DNA from 4 places in the Alistipes onderdonkii genome. Region 1 is predicted to be linked to each of the others. Evidence: riboswitches for the same ligand, from Rfam matches in the RefSeq annotation. Region 1 holds a riboswitch; each other region holds the start of a gene.
The links. A riboswitch is a leader RNA that binds a small molecule or an ion and turns the genes downstream of it on or off. The one in region 1 is predicted to bind cobalamin.

Region 1 (3,385 bases):
AGCTGCTCGCGGCCGCCAAAGAGAAGGCCGACGACGAGGCGATCGGGGTATTCGCCGAAAACCTGCGGCAGCTGCTCCTTTCGGCGCCGCTGGGGCAGAAGCGCGTGATTGCCATCGACCCCGGATTCCGCACGGGCTGCAAAGTCGTCGTCCTGGACTCACAGGGCAACCTCGTGCACAATACGACCATCTACCCGCACCCGCCGCAGGGCCGCTATGCCGAAGCGGCGGAAACGCTGCGGGCGCTGGCGGGGAAATACAAGGCCGAGGCCTTCGCAATCGGCGACGGTACGGCGGGGCGCGAAACCGAGCAGTTGGTGCGCGGCCTGGGACTGGACGGAGCCGTGGAGATATTCATGGTCAGCGAGGACGGCGCATCGGTCTACTCGGCGTCGGCCGCGGCGCGCGAGGAGTTTCCCGATTACGACGTGACGGTGCGCGGCTCGGTGAGCATCGGCCGGAGGCTGATCGACCCGCTCTCGGAGCTGGTGAAGATCGACCCCAAGTCGATCGGCGTCGGGCAATACCAGCACAGCGTCGACCAGGGAAAACTCAAGGCCAGACTCAATACGGTGGTCGAAAGCTGCGTGAACAGGGTCGGGGTGAACATCAACACCGCCTCGAAACACATCCTCACCTATATTTCCGGACTGGGGCCGGCGCTGGCGGAGAACATCGTGGCGTACCGCGCCGCGAACGGCGATTTCAAGAGCCGCAAAGAATTGCTCAGGGTGCCGAGGCTGGGCGCCAAGGCCTACGAACTGGCCGCGGGTTTCCTGCGCATCGTCGGCGGGCAGAATCCGCTGGACAACAGCGCCGTGCATCCCGAATCGTACCACATAGCCGAGCGGATGGCCGCCGACGCGGGCGTGACGGTCGACAGGCTGCTCGCCGACAAGGAGCTGCGCAGGGGCATCAAACCCGAGAGATACGTGGACGGACAGGTCGGGATTCCGACCGTGACGGACATCGTCGAAGCGCTGGACAAGTGCGGCCTCGACCCGCGCGAACAGCTGCAGGCCTTCTCGTTCGACCCGAACGTACGTACGATCGGCGACCTGCGCGAAGGGATGACGCTGCCGGGCATCGTCACCAACATCACGGCCTTCGGGGCTTTCGTCGACATCGGGATCAAGCAGGACGGGCTGGTGCACATTTCGCAGATGGCCGACCGCTACGTCGCCTCGCCGGCGGAGGTCGTGCACCTGGGACAGCAGGTCGAGGTGCGGGTCACCGGGATCGACACCGCCCGCGGGCGGATTTCGCTCTCGATGCGCAAATAAAGCGGGGAGCGAACGGGCGCGGACAGGCAGGAGGTTTGACGCTCACCGGGTTGCGGACGGGCGTCCCGGAAAAGGAAATGCAGGGCCGGAATGTCCCTGCATTTTTTGTTTACAATTTGTTCATTAATTGCCCGCACGCATATTTGCGATCCGGGAAAGTATGTCTACATTTGTTCCGGAGCAAGGTTCCCCGCCGGCGGCTGCCGGCACGGGATCAAAAGGGAACTCCTGTGAGAATCAGGGGCTATTCCCGTAGCTGTAAGCCTCGATTGCGTTCCGCACTCTCTTGAGCCACTGTCCCCCGGGACGGGAAGGCGTGCGGATGGGGCGAGCCAGAAGACCTGCCTTGCGAGCTGCGACATCCGCCTTCGGGATTTAGGGCGGTGCCCGGAACAGATATTTACACCGGACAATTCAGGGGTAAGGACATGGCTGTCCTGCGTATTACGCAGGCGGAGATGCCGCCTCCGTACGGCAAGACTTACAAACAAATACAGATACATTATGGGCATTTCGGAAATTTACATCGTCAAGCGCGACGGCAAGCGCGCCCCCTTTTCGCTCGAGAAGATCAAACGCGCGATCAGCAAGGCATTCCTTTCGGTAGGCGGATACGCCACCGACGACGACCTCACGTCGGTACTCAGCCGCGTACATATCTCCGACGGCATGAATGTCGAGGAGATACAGAACCAGGTCGAGGTGGCGCTCATGGCCGAACGCTATTTCGCCGTGGCCAAGAGCTACATGCTCTACCGCCAGAAGCACACCGAGGATCGCGAAGACCGCGAAAAACTCGAATTCCTGATCAACTACTGCGATGCCTCGAACCCCGCGACGGGTTCGAAATACGATGCCAACGCCAACGTCGAGAACAAGAACATCGCCACGCTGATCGGCGAACTGCCCAAACAGAACTTCATCCGGCTCAACCGCCGGCTGCTGACCGACCGCATCAAGGAGATGTACGGCAAGGAACTCTCGGACAAATACCTCCGCCTGCTGAAAGACCACTTCATCTACAAGAACGACGAAACGTCGATGGCCAACTACTGCGCTTCGATCACGATGTACCCGTGGCTGCTGAACGGCACGCTCTCGGTGGGCGGCAACTCGACACGCCCGACCAATCTCAAGTCGTTCTGCGGCGGCTTCGTCAACATGGTCTTCATCGTATCGTCGATGCTCTCGGGCGCCTGCGCCACGCCGGAGTTCCTGATGTATATGAACTATTTCATCGAACAGGAGTACGGAGAAGATTACTACAAGCGGGCGGACGAGGTGGTCGACCTCTCGAAAAAGCACCGGACGATCGACAAGATGATTACGGACTGTTTCGAACAGATCGTCTACTCGATCAACCAGCCCACGGGGGCGCGTAACTTCCAGGCCGTGTTCTGGAACGTGGCCTATTACGACCGCTACTATTTCGAAAGCCTGTTCGGCGAATTCGTATTCCCCGACGGGACGAAGCCGCACTGGGAATCGCTGTCGTGGCTGCAAAAGCGTTTCATGACGTGGTTCAACCGCGAGCGCACGAAGACCGTGCTGACCTTCCCGGTCGAGACGATGGCCCTGCTGACCAGGGACGGCGACGTGATGGACAAGGAATGGGGCGACATCACGGCGCAGATGTACTCCGAGGGGCACTCGTTCTTCACCTACATCAGCGACAACGCCGACTCGCTGTCGTCGTGCTGCCGCCTGCGCAACGAGATACAGGACAACGGGTTCAGCTACACGCTCGGCGCCGGCGGCGTATCGACCGGTTCGAAGAGCGTGCTGACGATCAACCTCAACCGCTGCATCCAGTATGCCGTGAAGAACGGCATGCACTACCTGACCTACCTCGAAGAGATCGTCGACCTGGTGCACAAGGTGCAGACGGCCTACAACGAGAACCTCAAGGATTTGCAGGCCAAGGGGATGCTGCCCCTGTTCGACGCGGGCTATATCAACCTCGCGCGCCAGTACCTCACGATCGGCGTCAACGGGCTGGTCGAGGCGGCCGAGTTCCTGGGCATCCCGATCAACGACAACGACGACTACGTCGGTTTCGTACAGGGCGTACTGGGACTGATCGAGCGCTACAACAAGAAGTA
Region 2 (3,385 bases), 880 kb from region 1:
TTGACGACGGAGGTCACGGTTACATTCTTTTGTAATGCATCGACCAGTTTCCGGAGTGCGTCGATATCGGTGTTGGCACTCTTCATGGCCTGCTCCATGGCTTCCATGCGCGAATCGAGGTCATCGACCGCCTTCCACAAATCATCGTCGTCATACGAACAACTCCACGCCGAAACGCCGAGCAGCGCAATCGCCAAAAGGGTAAACAGCTTTTTCATAAGTATTTGTTTTTATGGTATTCAACTAAAGATCAGGAAGAAGACCGGGAATCCCGATCCCCTTCCTGTGTCCTCAGAATCCGGCAGTGAAGAATATCCCGGCCGGGAAATGCGTATAATTCCGGTAGTCGGCAACCATCTTGGGGGTACCCGAACCCAGGTCATAAACCGAAATATCGTTGGTGAGGAAACTCCATCCGTATCCCAGAATCGTATTGTAGTAGTATTCGCCGGTTACAGGATGAACGGCCGGCATGTTGTAGATCATTCCCCAATTGGCGATATTCGACTTTACATCGCCCAGCGTTTCCGTCGTATTCGAGGAGAAAGTATGGCGGTAAATCGTGGAGGAATTGTTGCAGAAATAAATTTCATCGCCCTTGGCCGTGATACCCGGCGTCGCACCCCAGCCGGAGGCGACACCGCCGGCGGTCAGCGTATGTTTTTCCTGCGTATAATCGCCGGCAGCCAACTTGATGATTTGGGCGGGGCTGGCGGAACAGGATATCCACAGGTAACCGGCTTCATCGGATTTGACGACACCGGTCACCGTGCCATCCATCGCGATCGTTTCGGCCACGGCCCCGTTTTCCAAGACCAGGATAGATTTGCCCGCAGGAACAAACACTTTGTTGCCGACGACCGCCATGCGGTTTTTCAATGCACCTTTCGAACCTTCGATGAAGCTGAGCGCTTTCGTATCGAGATCGAGTTTGTATACGCCTGCATTGTCGCGGATATAAGCCGTCCGGCCTATTACGGCCACATGCGACGGCATGGAAAGTCCGGGCAGGTCGCTTTTGCCGAACTTGCCAGTGCGCTTGAGTGTCCTGGCATCGGCCTCGACGAGGATGCCGTCGTTTCCGCCGTTCTGGCTGATGATGTAAGCCTTACCGTCGGCAATGAACATATCCTGCCCCACATTGCCCAACTCGGAACCGTTCATCCGCCAGTAGGCATAGTTGATTAAACGGCCGTTGGCTGTGATATAGATGACCGACCCGTTATCCGACGACATGTTGCCCTCGTTGAGTACGAACGTGCCTTCGGGATCGGAATAATCCACAGCGCAGATGCGTGCGGATGCAAGTTGGGTTTTCCCTTTGCCGTCGATGCCGACGAGCGAAAGGATACCCTCCGTATAGTATGAACCCGCGAACGCCGGGGCCGTCACGGTGACGGTCTTCTTGTCCGGGTCGATCCGTGCCGCCCATCCCTGCGGGATGCTCATCAAGTCGGCGGCCGTTATATCTCCGGTATACGCGAGTATCTTTTCTTCGCCGAAAGCAAACAGGTAGTAGTTGTCCACGTCGGTTCCACCCTTAGGGAGCTGCGCGGGAAATACGAATGCGAAGCCGGCAGCCGAGGCTTTGGGAATGATGATCGTCGTGCCGTCGGTCAGCGTGAAGGTCACCTCATCGTCGCCGTCCGTCACCGATTCGAAGAACGAGTCCCCGTCTTTTCCGTTGCTCCCCGCAGCTTTTACATCGTTGCCTGCGGCATCTTTAATACGCACCCCGTCCACAGTCCAGTAGCCGTCGGCATCGACGGCCATTTGGGGTTTCGAGCCGTCCTTGCCGGCGACAGGGATTTTGTTCCCGTCCGCATCGGTCAGCCAGTTGCCTTTGCCGCCGATCGTCCAGTAGTAAACGCCTTCGAACAGGTCGATACCGACCTCCGGTGCATTCGTGCCGTTTTTAATTTCGACGGTTTTGCCATCGTTGAAGGTAATCGTGTACCCCGTCGCCGTTTCTTCGACAGAGGTGATCGTTTTTTGCTGATTCAGCGCATCGACAAGGGTTTGTAACGTTCCGACCTCTTTGTTGATCCGGGCCAGTTCGGTTTTGATATTCCCGATCTCATTCCACAAGTCATCGTCGTCATACGAGCAGCTCCACGTCGAAACGCCGAGCAGCATTACTGTCAAAAGGGTAAATAGTTTCTTCATTCTGCTTTATTTTGATTGGACAATAAAAAATCAACCGTATCCTTTCGGGATACGGCGCAACAGAAATTCAAAACGGATTTACACCTTCGAAAACATCCAATGCCTTTTTTCGTACCGGAATGCCGGCAACAGGGAAATCGCAGTTTTGATTTTCACCCGTAATCCCGCAGGCAGCAAATCCAATAAAAGCATCGGCAGGTCTTCTGACTTGTTCCGGTTTCACGCCTTCCCAGCCTTACGGCCAGTGGCAAAGATTGTGAAACGTCTTGCGCCCCTCGTCGGGGCAGGAACTCACAGCAACGGGTATTGTCGCAGATTTTCACTGCATTCCCTTTTCATTCCGCATCACGGCCCGGCGGGTGTGATTTGGAAACCTATGCGACGGCAAATATACAAATAAAATTCAATATGGTATTTTCTGGCGCAAAAAAAATCGGTGCATATATTTTAAGGCATGACAGAAAGTGCCCCGTATCTGCCACCCCAGAAGAAACAAAAACCCCACTGGCTTGACAATCAAACCAGCGGGGCTTTATAAGCGTACCCGGAGCCGGGGTCGAACCGGCACGACATTGCTGTCATTGGTGTTTGAGACCAACGCGTCTACCGATTCCGCCATCCGGGCAAGCCTCTTCCGTAGAATCGGGAGGGCAAAGATAGTCGATTCTTCGCAATTTTCAAAAAATCCGGTTATTTTTCAAAGAAAGCCTTGATTTTTTTCGCCTTGGCGGGGCCGACCAGCGCCGTCAATTCCTCGAACGGTGCCGCCTTGACCTTGGCCACGGTGCGGAAATGTTGCAGCAGCGTACGGACGGTCTTGTCCCCGACGCCTTCGATCCGTTCCAGTTCGCTATGGATAAAGGCCTTGCTGCGTTTCTGGCGGTGGAATGAGACGGCGAAACGGTGCACCTCTTCCTGGATGTGCGCCAGAAAGTGGAAAAGGGGCGAAGTGGGACGGATGCCGACCAGGACAGGCGGGAATCCGCAGAGCAACTCGGAGGTGCGATGGCGGTCGTTCTTGGCCAGCCCGGCGACAGGTATGTCCAGCCCGAGATACTCCAGCACCTCGTGAATGACACCCATCTGCCCCTTTCCGCCGTCGGCAATGATGAGATCGGGCAGCTCGGCCCCCTCCTCCTGCAGGCGGCTGTAACGCCGGAAGACGACCTCGCGCATCGAAGCGTAATCGTCGGGGCCCTCCACGGTCTTGATGTTGAAA
Region 3 (3,385 bases), 310 kb from region 1:
GGCCAGCACTTCGCCCAGCGTAGTGCGGGCGATGACATCGACCATCACGGCCGCCTGCCCGCCATACTCCGCAATCGCGGCATTCAGCCCGGAGGCACCGTTCCAGAAGGCCATGGCGATGGCCGCCCATATCAGCGCGATGATGCTCTCGGAGATCATGGCGCCGTAAAACACGGGGCGGGCCTGCCGTTCGGAACGCAGGCAGCGTGCCATCAGCGGCGACTGGGTCGCATGGAAGCCCGAAATAGCGCCGCAGGCGATGGTCGTAAAGAGCATCGGCAGGATCGGAAACCGCTCCGGGTCGGCAATGCAATTTTCCAGAGAAGTAAACTCGGGGATCGTATATTTGCCGCTGAAAAGCAATACGGCGAGGATTCCCAGCGCCATGAAAAGCAGTGCGCAGCCGAAAACCGGATAGATACGGCCGATGATCTTGTCCACGGGCAGCAACGTCGCCACGATATAATAGATCAGGATAACGCCCAGAATGATGAGCAGCAACCACGAGAACCCGCCGAAGGCGATACCCGACAGCGACGGGGCCTCGATGCGGTTGGCGATCAGCGAAGCGGGCTGCGACAGGAAGACAGCGCCGACGAGCACCATCAGCCCCACGGAAAAGATGCGCATAAGTTGTTTTATCCCCGGCCCGAGGTAGGTGCCGACGGTCTCGGGCAAACTCGCACCGTTGCTGCGCAGCGAGACGATCCCGGCGATGAAGTCGTGCGCCGCCCCCATGAAGATACCGCCGAAGGTAATCCACAGGAATGCCACGGGGCCGTATGCCGCCCCCAGCACGGCACCGAAAATCGGCCCCAGCCCCGCGATATTGAGCAGCTGTATGAGGAAAGTCCTCCACATCGGCATCGGGATATAATCCACTCCGTCGAACGACGTGGCCGAAGGCACAGGCCGCGCAGCATCCACGCCGCACAGGCGTTCGAGATAGCGTCCGTAGGTGAAATATGCTGCCACGAGGAGCCCCAGGCACCCCAGGAAAGTAATCATAACCCGGTCTGTTTTCGGTTAGTTTTGACGCGAATATAGCAAGAAATGCGAGAATTTTCCGAAAATTGTTGCGAGAAAAATATTTTTTTCAGATATTTGCAATCCCAAAGAGAGCTTAATGTTCTCGGCAAGCCGAAATAGCTCAGTTGGTAGAGCGTTTCACTCGTAATGAAGAGGTCCCGGGTTCAAGTCCCGGTTTCGGCTCGGAAAGGTCGCCATACGGCGACCTTTTTTCGTTATAAGGCCTTGCGAACCCGAATTTTTTATACTTTTGTTGCGCAATGGTTCGCAAAGGGGTTCCGCAACCCCCTGACCGATTAAAAGGGAATGCCGTGAAAATCGGCAACAGTTCCCTCTGCTGTGAGTTCCTGCCACCCGAAATGGCACAACAAGTCCTGACAATCTTTTGCCACTGGCCCCAGTCCGGCCGGGAAGGCGTCTCGACGGGAACGAGTCAGAAGACCTGCCGTTGCAATGATTTTACAATCCAGGGGAATGGATCGTGATCGGCATGAAGAGCCTGCCGGCAAGGCATATTCCCGGATGTAAAATCAGTTTGACAAATACGAAGGCCGCACCGGACGTCCGATGCAGCCGGCCGCAGTTCCGCACCAGGGAAGAGGAGGGGCCGGTCGTTTCTTTAATTTTCGACGCATGAAACGGATTTTACGACATATTCTGCCCGTGATCCTGTGCCTGCCGGCACTGGGAGGCTGCATGAAGTGGGACTACGCAGACATGGAAGAGTTCGCCGCGACGGGGCCGGGGTTGTTCATCACCAACGAGGGAAATTTCCAGTACGGCAACGCCACGCTCTCCTATTACGACCCGGCAACGAAAAAGGTCGAGAACGAGGTTTTCTACCGTGCCAACGCCATGAAGTTGGGCGACGTGGCACAGTCGATGACCATCCACAACGATCTGGGATGGATCGTCGTGAACAATTCGCATGTCGTCTTCGCAATCGACCTCCGTACATTCAAGGAGGTGGGCCGCATCACGAACCTCACCTCGCCGCGGTACATCCACTTCGTCTCCGACGAAAAGGCCTATGTGACCCAGCTCTGGGACAACCGCATTTTCATCGTCAACCCCAGGCGGTACGAGATCACGGGCTACATCGAGTGTCCCGGCATGACACCCGGATCGGGATCGACCGAGCAGATGGTACAGTACGGGCAATACGTCTACGTGAACTGCTGGTCGTACCAGAACCGGCTGCTGAAGATCGACACCCGAACCGACAGGGTGGTGGACGAACTGGTCGTCGGCGTACAACCCACATCGCTGGTACTGGATGCCAACGACAAGCTGTGGACGATCACCGACGGCGGTTACGAAGGCAGCCCCTACGGATATGATGTTCCGGCACTGTACCGCATCGACGCCGCCTCGTTCCGCCTGGAAAAGCAGTTCCGTTTCAGAGAGGGGGATGCACCCTCGGAAGTGCAGCTCAACGGCACGCGCGACACGCTGTACTGGATCAACAAGGATGTCTGGCGCATGCCCGTAGCTGCCGAGCAGCTCCCGGCGCGCCCGTTCCTCGAATACCGGGAGACGAAATATTACGGGTTGACGGTCGACCCGGACAACGGCGACGTCTACGTGGCCGATGCCATCGACTACCAGCAGCAGGGGATCGTCTACCGTTATACGGCCGACGGCGACGCGGTAGACGAATTTTACGCGGGCGTCACCCCGGGCGCCTTCTGCTGGAAACGATAACCCGACAAACACGCGAAGCAATGAAGAGACTCCTAATCCCGCTGTTCAGCATCGCCCTCTGGTGGAGCGCCGCCGCCCAGGACAAGGCGCCGTCGGACGGAGGGTGGTGGAACGAGAATCCGTCGCTGGTGTTGCCCATCCGCGCAGTCGGGGTGACGGGCGTGAAACCCATGAAAGAAATAGGCGTTCAGAAAACGCAGCTCGACACGCTCGTCCTGCACGAGAACATTGCCCTGTCGATGGCCGACGTGCTGACATTCAATTCGTCGATCTTCATCAAGCAATACGGACGGGCGACGCTTTCGACGGTCGCATTCCGCGGCACGGGCCCTTCGCATACGCAGGTGGTGTGGAACGGCATGCGCATCAACTCGCCGATGCTGGGCATGACCGATTTCTCGATGATTCCCTCCTACTTCGTCGACGACGCACAACTGCTGCACGGCACCTCGTCGGTCAACGTCACGGGCGGCGGCCTGGGCGGTGCGGTCATGCTGGCGACCAAACCCGCCGATACGCAGGGCTTCGGGCTGCAATACACCCAGGGCATCGGGTCATTCTGGACGACGGACGAATTCCTGCGTCTCACCTACGGCAACGACCGCTGGCAGACCTCCACGCGCGTGGTATATTCGTCGTCCCCCAACGAATA
Region 4 (3,385 bases), 830 kb from region 1:
GCCTTTTATCATCTGCCCTCAGCTTTTTGCGGTCATAGACCTTTTTCGACTTGTGTACCCGGCTGAAATTGACCGGGCGGTCGTGATTCCCGATCTCGGCCTCACGGCTTGCCCTGCGGTTGGCCTTGAGGTAATCACGCAGTCCGTTCGTCTTTGTTTTCATCACTACATCGGTTTTACGGGGGCAAAGATAATCGGAATATTTTAAGGGGGAGCGCCCTGAGGCTAATTTCCCGCTCCGGTGCCGTATTATGCCTGCTGCAGGTCGGCGAACCAATAGGAATAGCTCTTTTCCGACCCGTCGTCAAGGCGGATGCGGTAACTTCGGCGCAAAGGCGTGCCGAGCCGGAACGGGACGGGGGTGCGGAAGATCGGCCCGTCGTAGCAGAATGTGTGGTATTCGCCGTTTTCGCCGTTGGGATCGACGCCCGCAGGCAGCGAGGCGATGAATGCGGGGTCTATCTCGCGCCCGACGGCGTCGGCGTCAAGGCTGTCGGCCATCGTGGTGACGATGACCGTCCTGAGCCCCGAGACAAGGAAGTCGTGCATCACGTCGCCGGAGGATTTTCCCCAGAGCGGTTCCGCGATCCCGATGCCATGGGGTGCGAGTTTCTGCTCGCGGTATTTGCGTACGTCGTGCAGGAAGATGTCCCCGAAGATGAAACAGGTTACGCCCTGCGCCTTGAAATGCTCCACGGCACGGGACATGGCAGCCCCGTAGTCCTCCATATTGCCTTTCGGGCTGAGGTCGACGATGTGCAGGGGGATGCCGATACTGTCGGCCTGTGCCTGCAGCAGGGCGGTCGGGATGCCGTGCATGGTCGAACGGTGCGTGTCTCGGTTTACGGTCGTCAGCAATGCGACGATTTCGTATTTGCCCGACTGCATCGCCCGCAGCAGGGCATGGGCGGAGTCCTTGCCGCCGCTCCAGTTGAAAACCGCCTTTATCCGTTCCATGTCACATGTCCGGCGTTGTGGAAGAATCCGCAGACGAGGGTCAGGTATTCGGGCAATTTGCCGTCCGTGCCCCATTTCAGGTCGATGCCGAAGAGCTCGGCGGTAGTTTTGCCGATGTCGAATCCGCAGGCTTCGAGCGACGGGCGCACCAGTTCGGGGTGTCGGCAGGGCTTTCCGTCGGGACGTGTGCAGGTGCCTTCGGGGCAGTGGAGGCATGTCCCGACGTAGGCGAACGATAGGCCGCCGTACTGCCGTTCCATCCCGAGCAATTGCTGTTCGAGGCGTCTGCGTTCGGGCAGGATCAGCCGTCCGGCTTCCGAAAAGGGGAGCCCCTGCTTTTGCGGAACGATTTTCGTGACGGTGAGCAGTGCCGTGGCGTAGCCGGAAAGGTACCTCCCGACGCTGAATCCGAAAGGGGGGCATCCCCAGCTGCGCCCGTAATTGGGGCAGGCGAGGCAGTAGCCCCCGATCCGTTCGGCATCGCGGAAACGGGCGATGTAATCGGCAGCGGGAAGTTCCGCCGAAAAATCCCGGGCCGTATATGGAAGCGAAATATCCACGTGGTAAAAATAGCGGTTTTACCGTGCCGTGGTGCCGGTTTGTGAAAATAATCCGGATTTCCGGACAATTTTTCGGAATAATCCGCTATATTTGCTTCAGATTTGGTTCTCCGCTCCCCGTCGCGGGAGGGTGTGAAAAGGGAATCGGGTGTAAATCCCGGACAGTCCCGCTGCTGTGAAGCCCCGTGACGTTCCGAATATCTCAGCCACTGCCCCGCGGGGCGGGAAGGCTTCGGGACAGGGGTCAGTCAGAAGACCTGCCAGATCGATTCGTTGTCGGAAAGCCCCGCGGACTGGGCGTCTGGTTTCGGTCGTATGATGCTTTGGGATTTTATGCAATCGGCGTTTTGCAGGGATTACTGTCCTGTTTTTCGATGCAAGGTTCAGGCGCGCGGCCGGGCGGAACCCGGACGTATTCCTGCAAGCCGTGCGGCGGAAATTTTGAGAATTGACAAACCGGAAAGGCATGGTAATATGGAACACGATGCTGTAATGAATTTTGGGATGCGGCCATGTCTTTTGTAAATAACGATGGTTATGAATATCGTACTGTATGGAGTATCGGCGGAAATCGCCGGGAAAATCGCCGGGAAATACGGCCTCAAACTGATAAGTACACCCGATAAGTTCCAGCCTTCGGGAACCGTGGTGCTGGTGCCGCCGATGGGCACCCCGCGGCAGTTGCTCGCCTTCTACAATGCCATGCTGCGCCATGAGGACGACGTCGATGCGGTGATCGTCTGCGGTATCGAATCCTGCGAGGCGGCCAGCACGGTGCAGTATTGCACGCCCCCGGGGAAATTCTTCTCGCTGGGCGGTGACCTCGAACCCGAAGAACTGGAGTCGGAGTTGTACGTGATCCTCGATTCCCTGTTTGCGGAAGGCAACCAGATCAATTTCTAAGTCCCGGGGGCAGGTATCGCCGCAGTTGCGGTGCACCGTTCCCGGCCGGCATAATCCGGGATTATATCCTCCCGTGCGCGGGCGGAACTGTTGCGTATTTCTGCGTGCCGGGCCGTTTGGGGTATGGGTGTCCTGAGGTCGGTGCGGGGCGCCGCATGGGGTTATACCCGCGTGCAGCGTCGTGCGACCGCGGTGCCCGGCATGTCTGCTGTGGGCATTATTTTCATGATGCCAGAATTTTATTTCCCCACACAGTGCTTTGAAAAGATGTGTTTGAGCACCTCTTCGGAGGCTAACGCATTGCGTCCCGTGACACTGCCGACATGGTGGATGACCTGGCGGATTTCTTCGCTCAGCAGGTCGGTCTGAAGGCCGCTGCCGAGCCCGTCGAGGGCCCGGCGGAGCGCATCGCCTGCGGCCGTGAGGGCTTCGTAATGGCGGTTGTTCGAAACGATTGCGTCGCCGTGGTAGAGGGCTTCCGTATCTACAAAGGAGCGCAATATCCGGCGCAGGCGGTCTATGCCGTCGCCGTTGCGGGCCGAAATGCCGATCGTGCCTTCGGGCAGGGGGCTGTCCGGTGCCGTATCCGTTTTATTTACCAGCACCAGCAGTTTCTGGTCGGCGCGGAGCGGGAATTCCGGGGCAACGGGCGCACCTGCGGCAAGGCGTGCCGCATCGGTCATGTAAATCACGATCTGCGCCCGCTCGATGCTCGACATCGTGCGCTGGATGCCCATCTGTTCCAGCCGGTCGTCCGTTGCGCGGATACCCGCCGTGTCGAGGAACCGGAAGACGACCCCGTCGATGTTGATCCGCTCCTCGATGACGTCGCGCGTCGTGCCGGCGATGTCGGAAACCAGGACGCGCTCTTCGTTGAGCAGGCGGTTGAGCAGTGTGCTCTTGCCGACGTTCGGGGCTCCCGTGATCGCTACGGCGACCCCCTCCTTGATGGCATTCCCAAGCGT

Region 2: another riboswitch for cobalamin. It lies ahead of NQ559_RS02780 (DUF5074 domain-containing protein); the one in region 1 lies ahead of nrdD (anaerobic ribonucleoside-triphosphate reductase).
Region 3: another riboswitch for cobalamin. It lies ahead of NQ559_RS07725 (YncE family protein); the one in region 1 lies ahead of nrdD (anaerobic ribonucleoside-triphosphate reductase).
Region 4: another riboswitch for cobalamin. It lies ahead of NQ559_RS09720 (hypothetical protein); the one in region 1 lies ahead of nrdD (anaerobic ribonucleoside-triphosphate reductase).

What each region holds. Positions count from the first base shown of each region.
Region 1 is NZ_CP102251.1:1,551,914-1,555,298, forward strand. Features, by position in the region: gene NQ559_RS06410 (Tex family protein) at 1-1,283, shown strand, start outside; cobalamin riboswitch at 1,450-1,646, shown strand; gene nrdD (anaerobic ribonucleoside-triphosphate reductase) at 1,788-3,385, shown strand, end outside.
Region 2 is NZ_CP102251.1:669,751-673,135, forward strand. Features, by position in the region: gene NQ559_RS02775 (PL29 family lyase N-terminal domain-containing protein) at 1-218, opposite strand, end outside; gene NQ559_RS02780 (DUF5074 domain-containing protein) at 292-2,166, opposite strand; cobalamin riboswitch at 2,343-2,559, opposite strand; tRNA gene NQ559_RS02785 (tRNA-Leu) at 2,708-2,791, opposite strand; gene uvrC (excinuclease ABC subunit UvrC) at 2,857-3,385, opposite strand, start outside.
Region 3 is NZ_CP102251.1:1,864,244-1,867,628, reverse strand. Features, by position in the region: gene NQ559_RS07735 (carbon starvation CstA family protein) at 1-1,008, opposite strand, end outside; tRNA gene NQ559_RS07730 (tRNA-Thr) at 1,140-1,212, shown strand; cobalamin riboswitch at 1,274-1,493, shown strand; gene NQ559_RS07725 (YncE family protein) at 1,663-2,733, shown strand; gene NQ559_RS07720 (TonB-dependent receptor plug domain-containing protein) at 2,754-3,385, shown strand, end outside.
Region 4 is NZ_CP102251.1:2,384,298-2,387,682, forward strand. Features, by position in the region: gene NQ559_RS09710 (Dph6-related ATP pyrophosphatase) at 250-957, opposite strand; gene NQ559_RS09715 (DUF2284 domain-containing protein) at 945-1,517, opposite strand; cobalamin riboswitch at 1,604-1,796, shown strand; gene NQ559_RS09720 (hypothetical protein) at 2,055-2,420, shown strand; gene mnmE (tRNA uridine-5-carboxymethylaminomethyl(34) synthesis GTPase MnmE) at 2,660-3,385, opposite strand, start outside.